3 regions of the Paenibacillus humicola genome follow, and region 3 is predicted to be linked to each of the others. Evidence: riboswitches for the same ligand, from Rfam matches in the RefSeq annotation. Region 3 holds a riboswitch; each other region holds the start of a gene.
What was found. Region 3 has a riboswitch for ZMP and ZTP ahead of PD282_RS21485 (bifunctional 5,10-methylenetetrahydrofolate dehydrogenase/5,10-methenyltetrahydrofolate cyclohydrolase). Riboswitches for the same ligand answer to the same signal wherever they lie in the genome.
Positions count from the first base shown of each region.

Region 1: another riboswitch for ZMP and ZTP. It lies ahead of rpiB (ribose 5-phosphate isomerase B); the one in region 3 lies ahead of PD282_RS21485 (bifunctional 5,10-methylenetetrahydrofolate dehydrogenase/5,10-methenyltetrahydrofolate cyclohydrolase).
Region 2: another riboswitch for ZMP and ZTP. It lies ahead of PD282_RS02800 (phosphoribosylaminoimidazolecarboxamide formyltransferase); the one in region 3 lies ahead of PD282_RS21485 (bifunctional 5,10-methylenetetrahydrofolate dehydrogenase/5,10-methenyltetrahydrofolate cyclohydrolase).

Region 1 is NZ_JAQGPL010000001.1:5,506,428-5,510,970, forward strand. Features, by position in the region: gene upp (uracil phosphoribosyltransferase) at 1-72, opposite strand, end outside; gene PD282_RS25230 (serine hydroxymethyltransferase) at 285-1,532, opposite strand; gene PD282_RS25235 (TIGR01440 family protein) at 1,848-2,432, opposite strand; gene rpiB (ribose 5-phosphate isomerase B) at 2,449-2,907, opposite strand; ZMP/ZTP riboswitch at 3,024-3,106, opposite strand; gene PD282_RS25245 (arsenate reductase/protein-tyrosine-phosphatase family protein) at 3,181-3,762, opposite strand; gene PD282_RS25250 (manganese efflux pump MntP) at 3,804-4,364, opposite strand; gene PD282_RS25255 (hypothetical protein) at 4,420-4,543, shown strand, end outside.
Region 2 is NZ_JAQGPL010000001.1:588,704-593,246, reverse strand. Features, by position in the region: gene PD282_RS02805 (hypothetical protein) at 1-602, opposite strand, end outside; gene PD282_RS02800 (phosphoribosylaminoimidazolecarboxamide formyltransferase) at 627-1,793, opposite strand; ZMP/ZTP riboswitch at 1,849-1,929, opposite strand; gene PD282_RS02795 (carbohydrate ABC transporter permease) at 2,082-2,909, opposite strand; gene PD282_RS02790 (carbohydrate ABC transporter permease) at 2,929-3,867, opposite strand; gene PD282_RS02785 (ABC transporter substrate-binding protein) at 4,081-4,543, opposite strand, start outside.
Region 3 is NZ_JAQGPL010000001.1:4,673,593-4,678,135, reverse strand. Features, by position in the region: gene PD282_RS21500 (pirin family protein) at 327-1,097, opposite strand; gene PD282_RS21495 (DoxX family protein) at 1,117-1,506, opposite strand; gene PD282_RS21490 (MarR family winged helix-turn-helix transcriptional regulator) at 1,601-2,050, opposite strand; ZMP/ZTP riboswitch at 2,207-2,290, shown strand; gene PD282_RS21485 (bifunctional 5,10-methylenetetrahydrofolate dehydrogenase/5,10-methenyltetrahydrofolate cyclohydrolase) at 2,391-3,257, shown strand; gene PD282_RS21480 (cyclodeaminase/cyclohydrolase family protein) at 3,254-3,901, shown strand; gene PD282_RS21475 (LacI family DNA-binding transcriptional regulator) at 4,012-4,543, shown strand, end outside.

The DNA of each region.
Region 1 (4,543 bases), 830 kb from region 3:
CGTCTGCTTGTCGCGGATATGCGTCAGCTTGTGCTGAATAAGCGGATGGTCGCAAATCGTCAGTTTGCCCAAAGGTCGTTCGCCCTCCCGTGGAAGCATCGTCGGCACTCGAATTGAGCGGTTTTTTCCGAACAATCCTGTTTATTATAGCATCCGGCACCGGTTTGTGCACTCCGAACGAAGGCCCGCTTTTGCGGTACAAAAAGAAGGCCGCTCCGCGTCCGTGGAGGACGGTAGGAGCGGCCTTGCGGAAAGCGATAAGCAGCCGCGAAGGGCGTCTGTGATCAGTAGTTCAGCTGCGGATAGAGCGGATACTGCGCCGTCAAATCCCGGACCATGCCGCGCGCTTTGGCGAGGACGGCTTCGTCCTTCGGATTTTTCAGCGTCATCGCGATCACCTCGGCGATCGTCTTCATCGCGTCGACGCCCATGCCGCGCGAAGTCGCCGCCGGCGTGCCGATACGAATGCCGCTCGTAATAAACGGGCTCGTCGGATCAAACGGGATGGCGTTTTTGTTGACCGTAATTTGGACGGAATCGAGCACATGCTCGGCATCCTTGCCGGTAATGTTCAGGTTCCGCAGATCAATCAGCATCAGGTGGTTGTCCGTACCGCCGGACACGAGGTTCAAGCCGTGTACGACCAATGCTTCCGACAGCGCTTTGGCGTTGTCGATGACGTTCTGCGCATAGGTTTTGAACGACGGCTGAAGCGCCTCGCCGAAGGAAACGGCTTTTGCCGCGATAATGTGCATCAGCGGGCCGCCCTGGGTGCCCGGGAAAACCGCTTTATCGATCGCCTGCGCCCACGGCTTCGTGCAGAGAATCATGCCGCCGCGCGGTCCGCGCAGCGTTTTGTGCGTCGTGGTCGTGACGAAATGCGCATGCGGCACCGGATTCGGATGCAGGCCCGCAGCGACGAGTCCGGCAATATGGGCCATGTCGACCATAAACAAGGCTCCGACGTCAGTCGCGATTTTGCCGAGCTTCTCGAAATCGATCGTGCGCGGATAAGCGGATGCGCCGGCGACGATCAGGCGCGGACGATGCTTAAATGCCGTTTTGCGGACTTCTTCATAGTCGATCGTAAAGGTGTTTTCGTTTACGCCGTAAGCGACGAAATTATACAGCAGGCCCGAGGCGTTGACCGGGCTGCCATGCGTCAGGTGGCCGCCGTGCGCGAGGTTCATGCCGAGCACCGTATCGCCCGGCTTCAGCGCCGCGAGATAAACCGCCATATTCGCCTGCGCGCCGGAATGCGGCTGAACGTTGGCATGATCGGCGCCGAACAGCTCTTTCGCACGGTCGCGGGCGATATCCTCGACGATATCGACGTGCTCGCAGCCGCCGTAATACCGTTTGCCCGGATAGCCTTCGGCGTATTTGTTCGTGAGCACGGTGCCCATCGCTTCCAGCACCGCTTCGGAGACGATGTTCTCGGAAGCGATCAGCTCGATGTTGTCGCGCTGGCGCTGCAGCTCGAGACCGAGCGCTTTCACCAGTTCGGGATCTTGTTTACGCAGGTTTTCCATGATGGGACCTCCTAAGAGTTTTTGTGATAGCTTCTTTGAACTGCATCCGTGCGAGCAAAAACTCACTTCGGAAGCATATGCTTAGAGTTTTTTATGATTGCTTCTTTGAACTGCATCCGTGCGAGCAAAACTCACTTCGGAAGCATATGCTTAGAGTTTTTGTGATAGCTTCTCTGAACTGCATCCGTGCGAGCAAAAACTCACTTCGGAAGCATATGCTTAGAGTTTTTGTGATAGCTTCTTTGAACTGCATCCGTGCGAGCAAAAACTCACTTCGGAAGCATATGCTGTTTTTGCGATTGCTTCTCTGAAATACTACTCGCACGTTCCGTCAGCCGCTTCGGCTTGCTCCGGCGTATAGACCGCCCTCGCTCCGCCGATCAGCTTCGGCCGCGTATACGCCATCGTGACGTGCGCCGCGCCGATTTCGCGGATCGACGGCCGGACCGGCACCGCCACGCGCCGAAGGTGCATGCCGATCAGCGTGTCGCCGATATCGATGCCGGCATGCGCCTGCACCGTTTCGACCAGGCAGGCATTCGCCAATTGCCGGTACGCGTAAGCGGCCATCGAGCCGCCGGCTTTCGGAACCGGGACGGCCGCCACTTCCTCGAGCCCGTACCGCTCGGCCGCCTCGCGCTCGACCACGAGCGCCCGGTTCAAATGCTCGCAGCATTGAAACGCGGGCCAAAACCCGATCGCCCGCCGCGCCGTATCGACGCCGGCATAAATCGCCTGCGCCGCCTCCAGCGTGCCCGAGGTGCCGATTCGCTTGCCGAGCACCTCGCTCGTGCTCGCGCCGACGACGAGCAGCTGGCCTTTGCGCAAACCGCCCGCCGCCGCAAGCTCGCGAACGATCGTCTCCACTTCCGCCGCAACCTTTGTCCATTCCGGGCTCATTCGCTGCGCCTCCGCCTTAAGGATGAATGGCGCTGCCCGCTTCGATGCGCGCCACCTTGTCGATCCGGCCGCGGTGGCGTTCGCCGTTCGAGAACGGCGTTTCCAGCCACAGCCGGACGATTTCCTGCGCCACGCCGGGGCCGATCACTCGCTCGCCCATCGCCAGCACGTTCGTGTCGTTATGCTCCCGCGTCGCTTTGGCCGAGAACAGGTCGTGCACCAGGGCGCAGCGGATGCCCGCCACTTTGTTCGCGGCGATCGACATGCCGATGCCGGTGCCGCAAATGAGAATGCCGCGGTCCGCCTTCCCGGAGACGACCAGCTCGCAAGCCGGGAGCGCGTAGTCCGGGTAATCGACCGATTGGTCGCAATGGCAGCCGACGTCGGTCACTTCATGCCCGAGCGATTGGATGAACGGGACGATTTCGTCTTTGAGCCGGTAACCGGCATGGTCGGCACCGATGGCGATTTTCATACGTACAACCTCCGATTGACCGCTCCGAGGCGGAATTTGTCGAAATGCAATACCTTTAGTATACCTGATTCCGCGGGAAAGACGAAAAAAGAGCATGCCGCGCATATAGCGCAACAGCTCTTTGCCCAGGCGACCGGCCGTATGCTCCGATGCTCCACCGTGGTTGATCCCACTTTCGTCGCCAGTCACATCGGAAACCGTTTGGATTTGTTTTTATCATACCGGATCGAACGTGCAAAATCAATCCGTTTTCGCCGATTGTCTTCGCCCGCCTTACAAGTTGTCCAGCCGGTCGAGCAGCTTCTGCAGAGCGGCTTCGATTTCCGCGGCGCTTTGCTCATAAGAAGAGATCGGCCCGCCGAACGGATCGGCGATATCGAAGCCGGGAATGCGCCTCTCCAGCTCCAGCAGACGGCTTCTTTCCTCCGGAGTCAGCTGCTGGCCGAGCGCCTGCTTCATCTGGTATTCGGTGTACAGCGTCTCCAGCTCGGCGATATCCTCCAGCACCGCTTCGTCGCGGTCGACGAATTCCTTGAGCGTATACGTCTTGTCCACCGCCTGCGGAAAACGCTGAAGCAAATGCCGTTTATGGTCTGTCGTCATCGTTAAAATGAGATCGGCCCAGCCGACCGAACCGCCGTCGAGCGCCGTTGAGGTGCCCGCAGCCATGACGCCGATGCGCCGTCTCAGCACCTTTTGGGCATTGACCGAAACCGGCAGCCCGTCTACCGTCGATACGCCGGCGGAACGGACCTCGAGCTCCCGGTTCCGTCTGCGCGCCAGCTCGCGAAGAATCGTTTCCGCCATCGGCGAGCGGCACGTATTGCCGGTGCAGACGAACAATATCCGTTTCAAGCCGATTGCAACTCCTTCTTTGATCGTCATCGTGCTGCGGGTTAAAACAAAAATAAAAGGCCGAAGGTGAGCAAAATGACGCCGCCGCACGCTTCCCCGTATTCGCCGAGGGAGGAGCTGACGCGCCGGCCGAGCAGCAGGCCGAGAATCGACATGGCGCCGCCAAACAAGCCGAAAAGCAGTACCGTAAGCAGCACGTTAGCTGCGAATACGCCGAGTGAAATGCCGACGGAGAACGAATCGATGCTGACGCTCAGCGCGAACAGCAGCATGCCCCATGCCGTCCGGTGGTTAATCGACAGGACCGCGTCTCCGCGCAGGGAGCTGTAGACCATATGTCCGCCGAGCAGCAGCAGCAGACCGCCGGCGACGGTCGTCGCTACGCCGCCGAGCAGGGTGCTGACATATTGACCCGCAACGATTCCGGCGAGCGGCATGATGATATGAAACAGCCCGATCATCGTGCTCAGCTTTAAAACGTCGCGGAGGCGGATGCCTCTCATCCCGATGCCGATGCCGAGCGAAAAGGCATCCATGCCAAGCGCCAGCGCCATGATCAGCAGCGTCAGAAGCTGTCCGGTCAGCACTCCCGTCCAGGCCATTGCCATACCCCCTGTCCGCTTTCTCATCCAAGCATATGCGGACGGGAGGACAAACATGACGAGGATGCCGGACGGGCGGTGCCGGCCCGGCCGGTTTGGCGTCTGGCAGACGGGACGTTTTGGCCGGCGGAAGCTTACCGATGCCGATCGCGGAGAGCGGGCCGCCGCCGGCCGCCGCG
Region 2 (4,543 bases), 4.1 Mb from region 3:
GCCTGCTGTTCGGGATTCGCGCCCGGCTCAGGCCGGACGGTTTCCGGATAAAGCAGCTCGTACTCCGGGCCGATCGGCATCCCGTCAATCGCGAGAAAATTGTGGACGTACTCGTTCGTGGCAATCGGCCTGCCGCCCGTATTGTGCAGAGCATACGAAATCGTCAGCGCCGCGCCGTGCACCCGGATTTCCTTCTCCAGCCGGAAGGCATACCCGTTTATCGGCAGCGGGTCCTGTACGAACCGGACGAAATCGCCGCCATGTTCGGTCCGGACAGGGAAGGGCTCCGTTTCGTAAGGCCGGAAAAAATTATAGGCTTCCTCCCCTGTCCGGGTGAGCAGCCCGATACCCGGCTTCGGAAACTTGCCGCCGATTTCCGCCTCCTCGTAGCCGAGCGGCGCGTCGATGCCGAACTCGTTGCACAGCCCGAGCCCGCCCGAGCCTTTACCCGGGACCTGACTCTCGACTCCGCCGAACGTGTGCCCGCCCTGCAGCAGCGTCACCTGACGGATAAACCCCGTCCAATCGAACCGCGAACCCCTATACGTGCCGGGCTCCAATATTTCCGCCTTCAAATCGCCGCTGCGCAGCACAATCGTCATGACAGTTCCTCCATCTCATTTAAACTAATGATGAAAAAGCCGGATGCCCGAGCAAGCCATCACCATGCCGTATTCGTCGGCCGCCTCCGCGACTTCGTCATCGCGGGCCGAGCTTCCGGTTTGTACGACGTACCGTACGCCGCTGCGAGCGGCCCGGTCGAGGTTGTCGCGAAAAGGCAGAAACGCGTCGGAAGCGTAAGCGACATCGGTTAACCCCGTTAACCATTGCGCCTTCTCTTCCTTCGTCAGCCGCTCCGGCACTTCGTCGAAATAAAGCCTCCAACGCTTCTCCTCAGCCGGCGCGGCGTCTTCGTTCAGCCACCCGTCGAGCGCATTGTTCATGTCCGCCCGGGACAAGCCGCTGCGGAAAGGCAGCCGAAGAGCGGCGGGATGCTGCCGCAGCATCCAATGGTCCGCTTTTTCCGCCGCCAGCCGCGTGCAGTGAATCCGGGACTGCTGCCCCGCGCCGATGCCGATCGTTTGCCCGCCGCAGGCCAAGCAGACGGAGTTGGACTGCGTATACTTCAAGGCGATCAAGGCGACCAGCAGATCCCGCTTCGCTTCCGGGGGGATGAGCCGCCGTTTCGTGACGACGTTGGCGAGCACGTCCTCCGTCAGTTCCGCGTCGTTGCGCTCCTGCTCCAGCGTCATGCCGAATACGGTCCGGGTTTCGACCGGGGCCGGGACAAAATCCGGATCGATTTCGAGAATGAGATAGGCACCGTTCTTTTTCCGTTTCAGCAGCTCGAGCGCATCACGGTCGTAGCCCGGCGCGACAATGAGATCGGATACTTCCTTCTGCAGCAGGCGGGCGGAAGACGCATCGACCCGGCAGCTGAACGCCGCGCAGTCTCCGAACGACGACATCCGGTCCGCTCCTCTCGCTCTTGCATAGGCGACCGCAAGCGGAGACAGCTCCATGCCGTCCGCGAAATACGACCGGGCCAGCGATTCCCCGAGCGGCGTATGGACAGCCGCCCCCGCCGGACTGACATGCTTGAACGAAGCCGCCGCCGGCAGGCCGGTGCTTCGCTTCAGCTCCCGGACCAGCTGGAACGCATTGAACGCATCCAGCAGATTGATGTAGCTCGCTTCGCCGTTTAGGACGCGCACGGGCAGCCGCCCGCCCGCATATGCGCTCGCCCTGCGCTGATGAGGATTCATCCCGTACCGCAATTCGATTCGTTCCATCCCATCCACCTTCCCTTTTCGGAAAATGAAAAAAGTATTCAGATGAACATCCGAATACTTTTGCCCAGGCGTACGGCCGTTTCGCGGTATGCTCCCCCATGGTTCGTCCCATGTCACGCCAGTCACACACCGTATGTTGTTCTCGAGTCGATTTTACCCTAAAGCTCCATGATCCGGCAATATTAACCTCGCCGTCCGGACGTGCGCGCAATCGCGGGAGCGCTTTTTTCGAAATCAAGAAGGAGCCACGGCAGGCTCCTTCTCTTTTGAACATCCCCTGAAGCACCGTTAATCCTTGACAGCCCCCGCCGCGATATCCGCGATGAACTGCCGGCTGACGAACAGGAACAGCACGATCAGCGGCAGAACGGCGAGAAACGTGCCGGCCATGACCATCGAATAGTCGGTGTTGTAAATGCCGTTCAGCTGGGACAGCGCCACCTGCAGCGTATATTTCGACGCGTCGTTCAAAATAATTAACGGCCATAAATAATCGTTCCACGCGTTAATAAACGTGAACGCCCCGAGAAACGCGAGCGCCGGCCGCAGCACCGGCAGCGACACGTTCCAGTACAGGCGAAAAAAGCCGCAGCCGTCCATGCGCCCCGCGCTCAGCAGCTCATCCGGCACGGCGCCCGTCGCGTATTGGCGGATCCAGAAAATGCCGAACGCGTTCGCCATTCCCGGAATGATGAGCGCCTTGAAGCTGCCGACCCATCCGAAGGTCGCCATAATCACGAAGGAAGGCACGAGCGACAGCTGGCCCGGCACCATCATCGTCGCAAGCAGGATGATGAACAGCGGCTTTTTCCACGGAAACTCGTACTTGGCGAACGCAAAGCCCGCGAGGGAGTCGAAAAACAGCACCAGCACCGTGGATACGACCGCTACGAAGAGCGTATTGAAGAATGCGTGGAAGAAATCGATGCTTTGAAAGACGCGATGGACATTATCGGCAAAATGCGTCCCGAACCACATTTTCGGCGGAAACTTGTACAGGTCGCTCGTCGTGCGGGTCGACATAACGGCCAGCCAGTAAAAGGGGAATACGGACAGCAGCACGCCGAGGACGAGCACCAAATGCAGCCCCATTGTTTTTACGCCATTACTTTTCATCCCGTTCACCTCCCTAAAATCAGGCTCTTTCCTTCGTGATCGTCCAGTTTAGCGCCGAGAACAGGACGATGATGACGAACATGCCCCATCCGACGGCGGAAGCGTAACCGAAATAGTTGTTCACGAATGCTTCCCGGTACAGGTACAGTACGATCGTCATGCCGTTGTTGCCGACGCCGCCGTCGTTGCCGACGAGCACCTGCGGCTCCGTGAACAGCTGCATGCCCCCGATCGTGGACGTGATAACCGTAAACAGGATAACCGGCCGAAGGAGCGGGATCGTGATCCGGAAGAAAGACTGCGCCGTGCTGGCGCCGTCGATCTTCGCCGCTTCGTACAGCTGGCTCGGAATGCTCTGCAGCCCGGCCAAATAAATGATCGCGTTGTATCCCGTCCAGCGCCAGACGACCATCGACGCGATGGCGGTCTGGATGCCGAAGGGAAAGTTCAGCCACTGCACCGAATTGAGACCGACTGCGGTCAGCATGTAGTTCAGCAGCCCGTATTTGTTGGCGAATACCGTGCTGAAAATAATGGCGACCGCAACGATCGAAGTCACGTTCGGCAGAAAATAGGCAATGCGGTAGGCGCTCCTGAACCGGACAAAAGCCGAATTGAGCAGGAACGCGATTACCAGCGCAAGGAACAGCATCGGAATCGTGGAATAGATCCAGATGACGAACGTATTGCCGACCGACTGCCAGAACAGCGGGTCCGTCACCATATACTGAAAGTTGTTCAGGCCGTTATAGGACATCGTGCCGATGCCGTCCCACTTCTGCAGCGACAGATAGAGCGAGAACAGAATCGGGAACAGGCCGAAGACGGCGAATAAAATGTAGAACGGCGAAATGGCCGCATAAACCGCCCGGTTCTTCCAGGCTTCTCTCCACCGGCTGTGCTCCGGGCGCAGCGCGGCCCGGTTTGACGGATTCGAAACAATCGGCGTTTGCTGCATAGGCATATCGCTCCTTCTAAGCATTTTCGAAGAAAATGCAGCTTCGTTAGCATAAGCCAAGCGTTTTCGTAAGAAAACGCAGCTTCGTTAGCATCGGCTAAGCATTTTCGAAGAAAACGCAGCTTCGTTAGCATCGGCTAAGCGTTTTCGAAGAAAACGCAGCTTCGTTAGCATCGGCTAAGCGTTTTCGCAAGTAAAACGCAGCTTCGTCAGCTATCTTTTCAGCTCTCGCTGGATTTGGTTCATGGCGTCGCTCCAGGCCTTGTCCGGCGCCTTGTGCTGCTTGGCGACCTTGACCAGCTCCTGCTTGTAAATGCCGTCGATCAGCGTGAACTTCTCGCCGAAATAGGCGACCTGGACGTTTTTGGCCGATGCGGCGAAAATCCCCCCCGTACGCTGTCCGCCGAAGAACGGTTCCGCGGTGTTCATCTTCGGATCGCTGTAGACGCTCGGCGTCGAAGGGAACAGGTTCAGGTCCTGATAGCCCGTCAGCTGGTTCTGCGGATTCTGCAGCCATTTGATGACCTCGAACGCCTCCTTCGGATGCTTGCTCGTCTTCATGATGGCCAGGAACGAGCCGCCGTTGTTGCCGTCCCCTCCGGGAGCCCTGGCAACCTTCCACTTGCCGGCCGTATCGGGCGCGGCATCCATCAGCACCTGCTTCATCCAGACGGCG
Region 3 (4,543 bases):
ATCCTGCTTTTGACAAGGCTTTCATAGCGATTATTAGAAAAAGATTAAAAAACAGCCTTTAATTCTAATGGACAAAAGCTGGAGCTGCCATTATAATAATGGCTTTTTGGCGAAAATTTTCCTGCGGATATTCGGCTGCGCCGGGAGAAGGCATGGAGCACCTGCTTGCGGATGCGTTGCAGGCAAGCGCAAAATGGGCGTAATCCGGGGGTGAGCCTGCGCGGACGGAACGGAGAGCGAGAGACCCGGAGTTATATAGAAAGAAGGCTTCAGACCCTTGGACTGGGCCTGAAGCCTTCTTTTTCATTTACGGGGTGCAAGCCGGTTTATCGTTTCGGATACAGCGGATAATCGACCTTGGCCGGAACGTCGATCAGCAGCATGCGCACGGCGTCCGAACCGCCGGCTTTCACTGTGACTTCGGCGGTTTCGCCGGCGTTTACGACGATAAAGTCGCGGTGCTTGAAAGGCGTCGGCTCGGCTTCGCCGTTCGTCCACTTGCCGCCGCCGCGGACGGCAAGCGCCGCGAGCGTACGGCCGGCCTGGACGGGGTGGCGCCAGCTGTGGCCGGACTCGATCGTCACATCCCACATCCGGGCGTCGACCGCCAAGCGGATGGGAGAATCCCCGCCCAGCACGGTTTTGACGACGGCGCCGTCCCGCTCATCGACCGGGAACGCTTCGTGTTCGTATTGGCGGTACGTCGGCTCCGTCTGCAAGGCCTTCTCGATGTGCGGCTCGAACCAGATCTGGAACCCTTCCATATCCGGACCGATGAATCGTTCTTCGTGGCTGACGCCGGAGCCGGTCTGCATGACCTGGGCGCCGCCCGCGCCGACCGTGCTCCGCGTCCCGAGCGTGTCGCCGTGCTGTGCCTCGCCCCCGATCACATAGGTCATAATTTCGAAAGCCTGATGCGGATGGAGCGGAATGTAGCCCTCTTTGTCGGCCTCTGCCCAAGCCCAGTAGAAGAGCGGGCCGATGCGCTTCACGGCCGAGCCTTCGCCCGGGAAGCCGATCGGTTTCTGTTCGCGGATTTTGCCGCCGTCAAATGCGCCTTTTGCTTGCAGCGAAGGACCGTAAATTAACGTTTGCATGGTGCTTTCCCCCTATCGATCAGCCGATCGCGTACTCGCCTGCACCGATAAACGCAAGGGCGAGCGAAATTGCGATCAGGACCAGATTGTATTCGATGCCGTTCGAAGTGACCCAGAAGCCGTTTTTGCCGTGAACCTTCACAATCGCGCCGAGCATGAGGATTACGATCAGCGCGGCGGCCACCGGCATCCATAGACCGAGAAGGAACAACAGACCGCCGGCCATTTCGAACAAACCGACGACGAATGCAGCCATGACGCCGGGCTTGACGTTGATCGAATCGAACCAGCCGCCCGTTCCTTTCAATCCGTAGCCCCCGAACCAGCCGAACAGCTTTTGAGCGCCATGCCCGATAAACAGAATGCCCAAAATAACTCGAATGATCAATAAACCGATGGAAAGACCCATGATAAACGACCTCCAATAAATTAGTTTTAAGTTTCTTAAATTTAAGATATTTGGTCTGAAAAAGGAAGCAGCCGCCGGCCGGTTTCGTTTCCGGCTACGAGAAGCTTCCCTGGGCGGCAAGGCCCAGCTTTTTGAGCAGCGCGATCGCTTCGGCTCGTTCCTGCGGCGTCAATCCTTCCGTCGCTTTGCGTATGGCATCGGTATGCTGCGGGAACACATCGTCGAGAAACTGCCTGCCCTGCGCCGTTATTTCCGCAAAAATAACCCGGCGGTCCGTGGGGCAAGCGACGCGGCGTACGAACCCTTTTTTCTCGAGCTTGTCGACGACATACGTAATGTTGCCGCTCGACATCAAAATTTTCTCGCCGATCTGCTGCAAAGGCTGTTCGCCTTTATGGTACAGCAGTTCCAGCACGCCGAACTCGGTGGGGTTTAGGCCGTAGCTCTTAATATCCTTCTGTGCATGCGCCGCGACCCACTGATAGGCTCTCGATAATACGACGAACAGCTGCAGCGCGTTGTCCTCGGCATCCGGAGTCGCCATGGTGATCACCTCCAAACATCTTTAAATTAATTATCTTAAATTGAATATAATTCAATCCAGGAAAAATGTCAAGCGTATTTTTAATTGTCCGGTCCATTTATTATTTTGTCAAACGGTTGAATCGTAAATCGAGCTTCTATATACTAGGAGCAGATACACGTCGTATGTGACTGGCGTAACGTGGCGAACCACGGGGGAGCATACGAGCGGACGAACGTGCCGAACGCCTGGGCGAAGTATCCGGTTCAAGCAGCATTTGCGCTGCCGCCGGGTGCTTTTTTTCGTCTATAGGAATGTTTTTTGCTCGACTGATTACGCACACGTCCGGGAGGGAAAAACGATGGTTGACATGTTGAAAGCAAAGCCATTGGCCGATGCTGCGCAGTCCGAAGTCGCCGCAGGCGCAGCCAGGTGGAGGGAGAAAGGCGTCGTGCCCGGCGTCGGGGCGCTGCTGGTCGAAGGCGATCCCGCTTCCGCTTATTATGCGGGGGCCAAGCGGAAAATGGCGGAGAAGCTCGGCATTCGCTTCGAGCTGCTTGCCTTTAACCGCGGCGTGACGGAGGAGGAGCTGCTTGCGGAAATCCGCCGCTTGAACGAGGACGGCGGCGTGCACGGCATCATGCTGGAGCTGCCGCTGCCGAAAACGGTAAACCCGCGGAGGCTCGCGGAGGCGATCGACCCGCTGAAGGACGTCGACGGCATTGCGCCGGCGAACGTGCAGGCGTGTTTAACCGGAGAGCCGGGGATCTATCCGGCGACGCCGCAATCGTGTATTCGCCTGCTGCACGGTTACGGTTATTCGCTGCAGAGAGCCGATGTTGTCGTCGTCGGCCGGGGCGAGACGGTCGGCCGGCCTCTCGTCCCGATGCTGCTGCGCGAGCAGGCGACGGTGACCGTCTGCCATTCGCGCACGAAGGATCTGGCTTCGCATGTCCGCCGGGCGGACATCGCGATTGCCGCCGCCGGCGTGCCCAACCTGATCACGCCGGAAATGACCCATCCCGGGCTCGTCCTCGTCGATGCGGGAATTAATGAGAAGGCGGACGGCGGCGGGATCACGGGCGATGTCGCGCCGGAAGCGGCCGCGCTGGCTGCCGCGGTTTCGCCGGTGCCCGGAGGCGTCGGCACGCTGACAACCGTCATTTTATTCGAAAATGTGCTTCGGGCGCTGGAGCTGCAGGAGCTTGCGGGGAGGCTGGCGAAATGAGCGATACGAAGGCGGCAAGCGAATTCGATTGGACCGTCCGGACCTTTTTGCAGGAGGCGGCATCGTCCTCGCCGACGCCGGGAGGCGGAAGCGTTGCGGCATTGGCGGCTGCGCTCGCCGCATCGATGGGCTCGATGGTCGCGAGGCTGACAAGCGGCCCGAAATATGAAGGCGCACAGGAGACGGCGCAGCGGATCGCCCGCGATATGTCGCAGGCGATCGTCCGCTGCGAAGCGCTGTCCGCCGCCGATATCGCGGCCTTCGGCGGATATATGCAGGCGCTCGGGCTGCCCCGGTCGACGGAGGCGGACAAGCAGACGCGCAAAGCGGCGATCGCCGCGGCGGCGCTGACCGCGACGGAGGCGCCCATGGCGCTGATCGATCTCTGCCGTCAAATGCTTGAGGCGCTCGAGGAAGCCGCGCAGCTCGTGAACCGGAACGCGATATCCGACTGGGGCATTGCCGCCCTGCTGGCCGAATCGGCCGCCCAGTCCGCTTGGCTGACGGCACTGATCAATCTGCCGTCGCTTGCAGACGCGTCCGCAGCGGCAAATTTCCGCAAGCGCGGTGAAGAACAAGTCGCCGCATGCGTCCGCCTGAAGGATGCGGTCGTCTCGGCAGTCAAGGGGAGGCTCGCGCTGTAGAGCCGCTTCCGGCAATATTCAAGATTGACATTGGCAAATCGCGTTGCTACGATGGTGTAAACACGCGTTCGCACTAGGAGAGGCCGAATACCGAGGTGAAAGATTAGCACATGAATGCGGAACAAATCGCAAAGCTGGCGGGCGTCTCGCGCAGCACCGTCAGCCGGGTCATCAACAACTATCCGAACGTTCCGCCGGAAACGCGGGAGAAGGTCATGCGCGTCATTAACGAGCACAATTACGTGCCGAACGTGTCGGCGCAGGTATTGGCCGGGAAGAAAACGCGCACGATCGGTCTGTTCATGATCGAAAAGTCCGGCCGCGTTGCGGGGGACATCCTGACGAATATGCTGATCGCAAGCGTCATCGAGGAAGCGTCGTCCCATAACTACTTCGTGCTGACGTACATCATCCGGGGCGCAGGCTCGGAGGAGAGCGTCAAAAATGTGACCGACATGTTTTACCAGCGGCGCGTCGAAGGCGGTCTGTTCATCGGGGCGGCGAGCCGGGAGCCCTTCATCTGGCAGCTGGCGGACGAAGGCTTTGAGGTGGCGATCGTCGACCAGCGCCTGTCCGAAGCCGGCGAGAGCAACCGGATCGTCGCCGAGTTCGACAACGAGAAGGGAATGTCGCTTGCCGTAC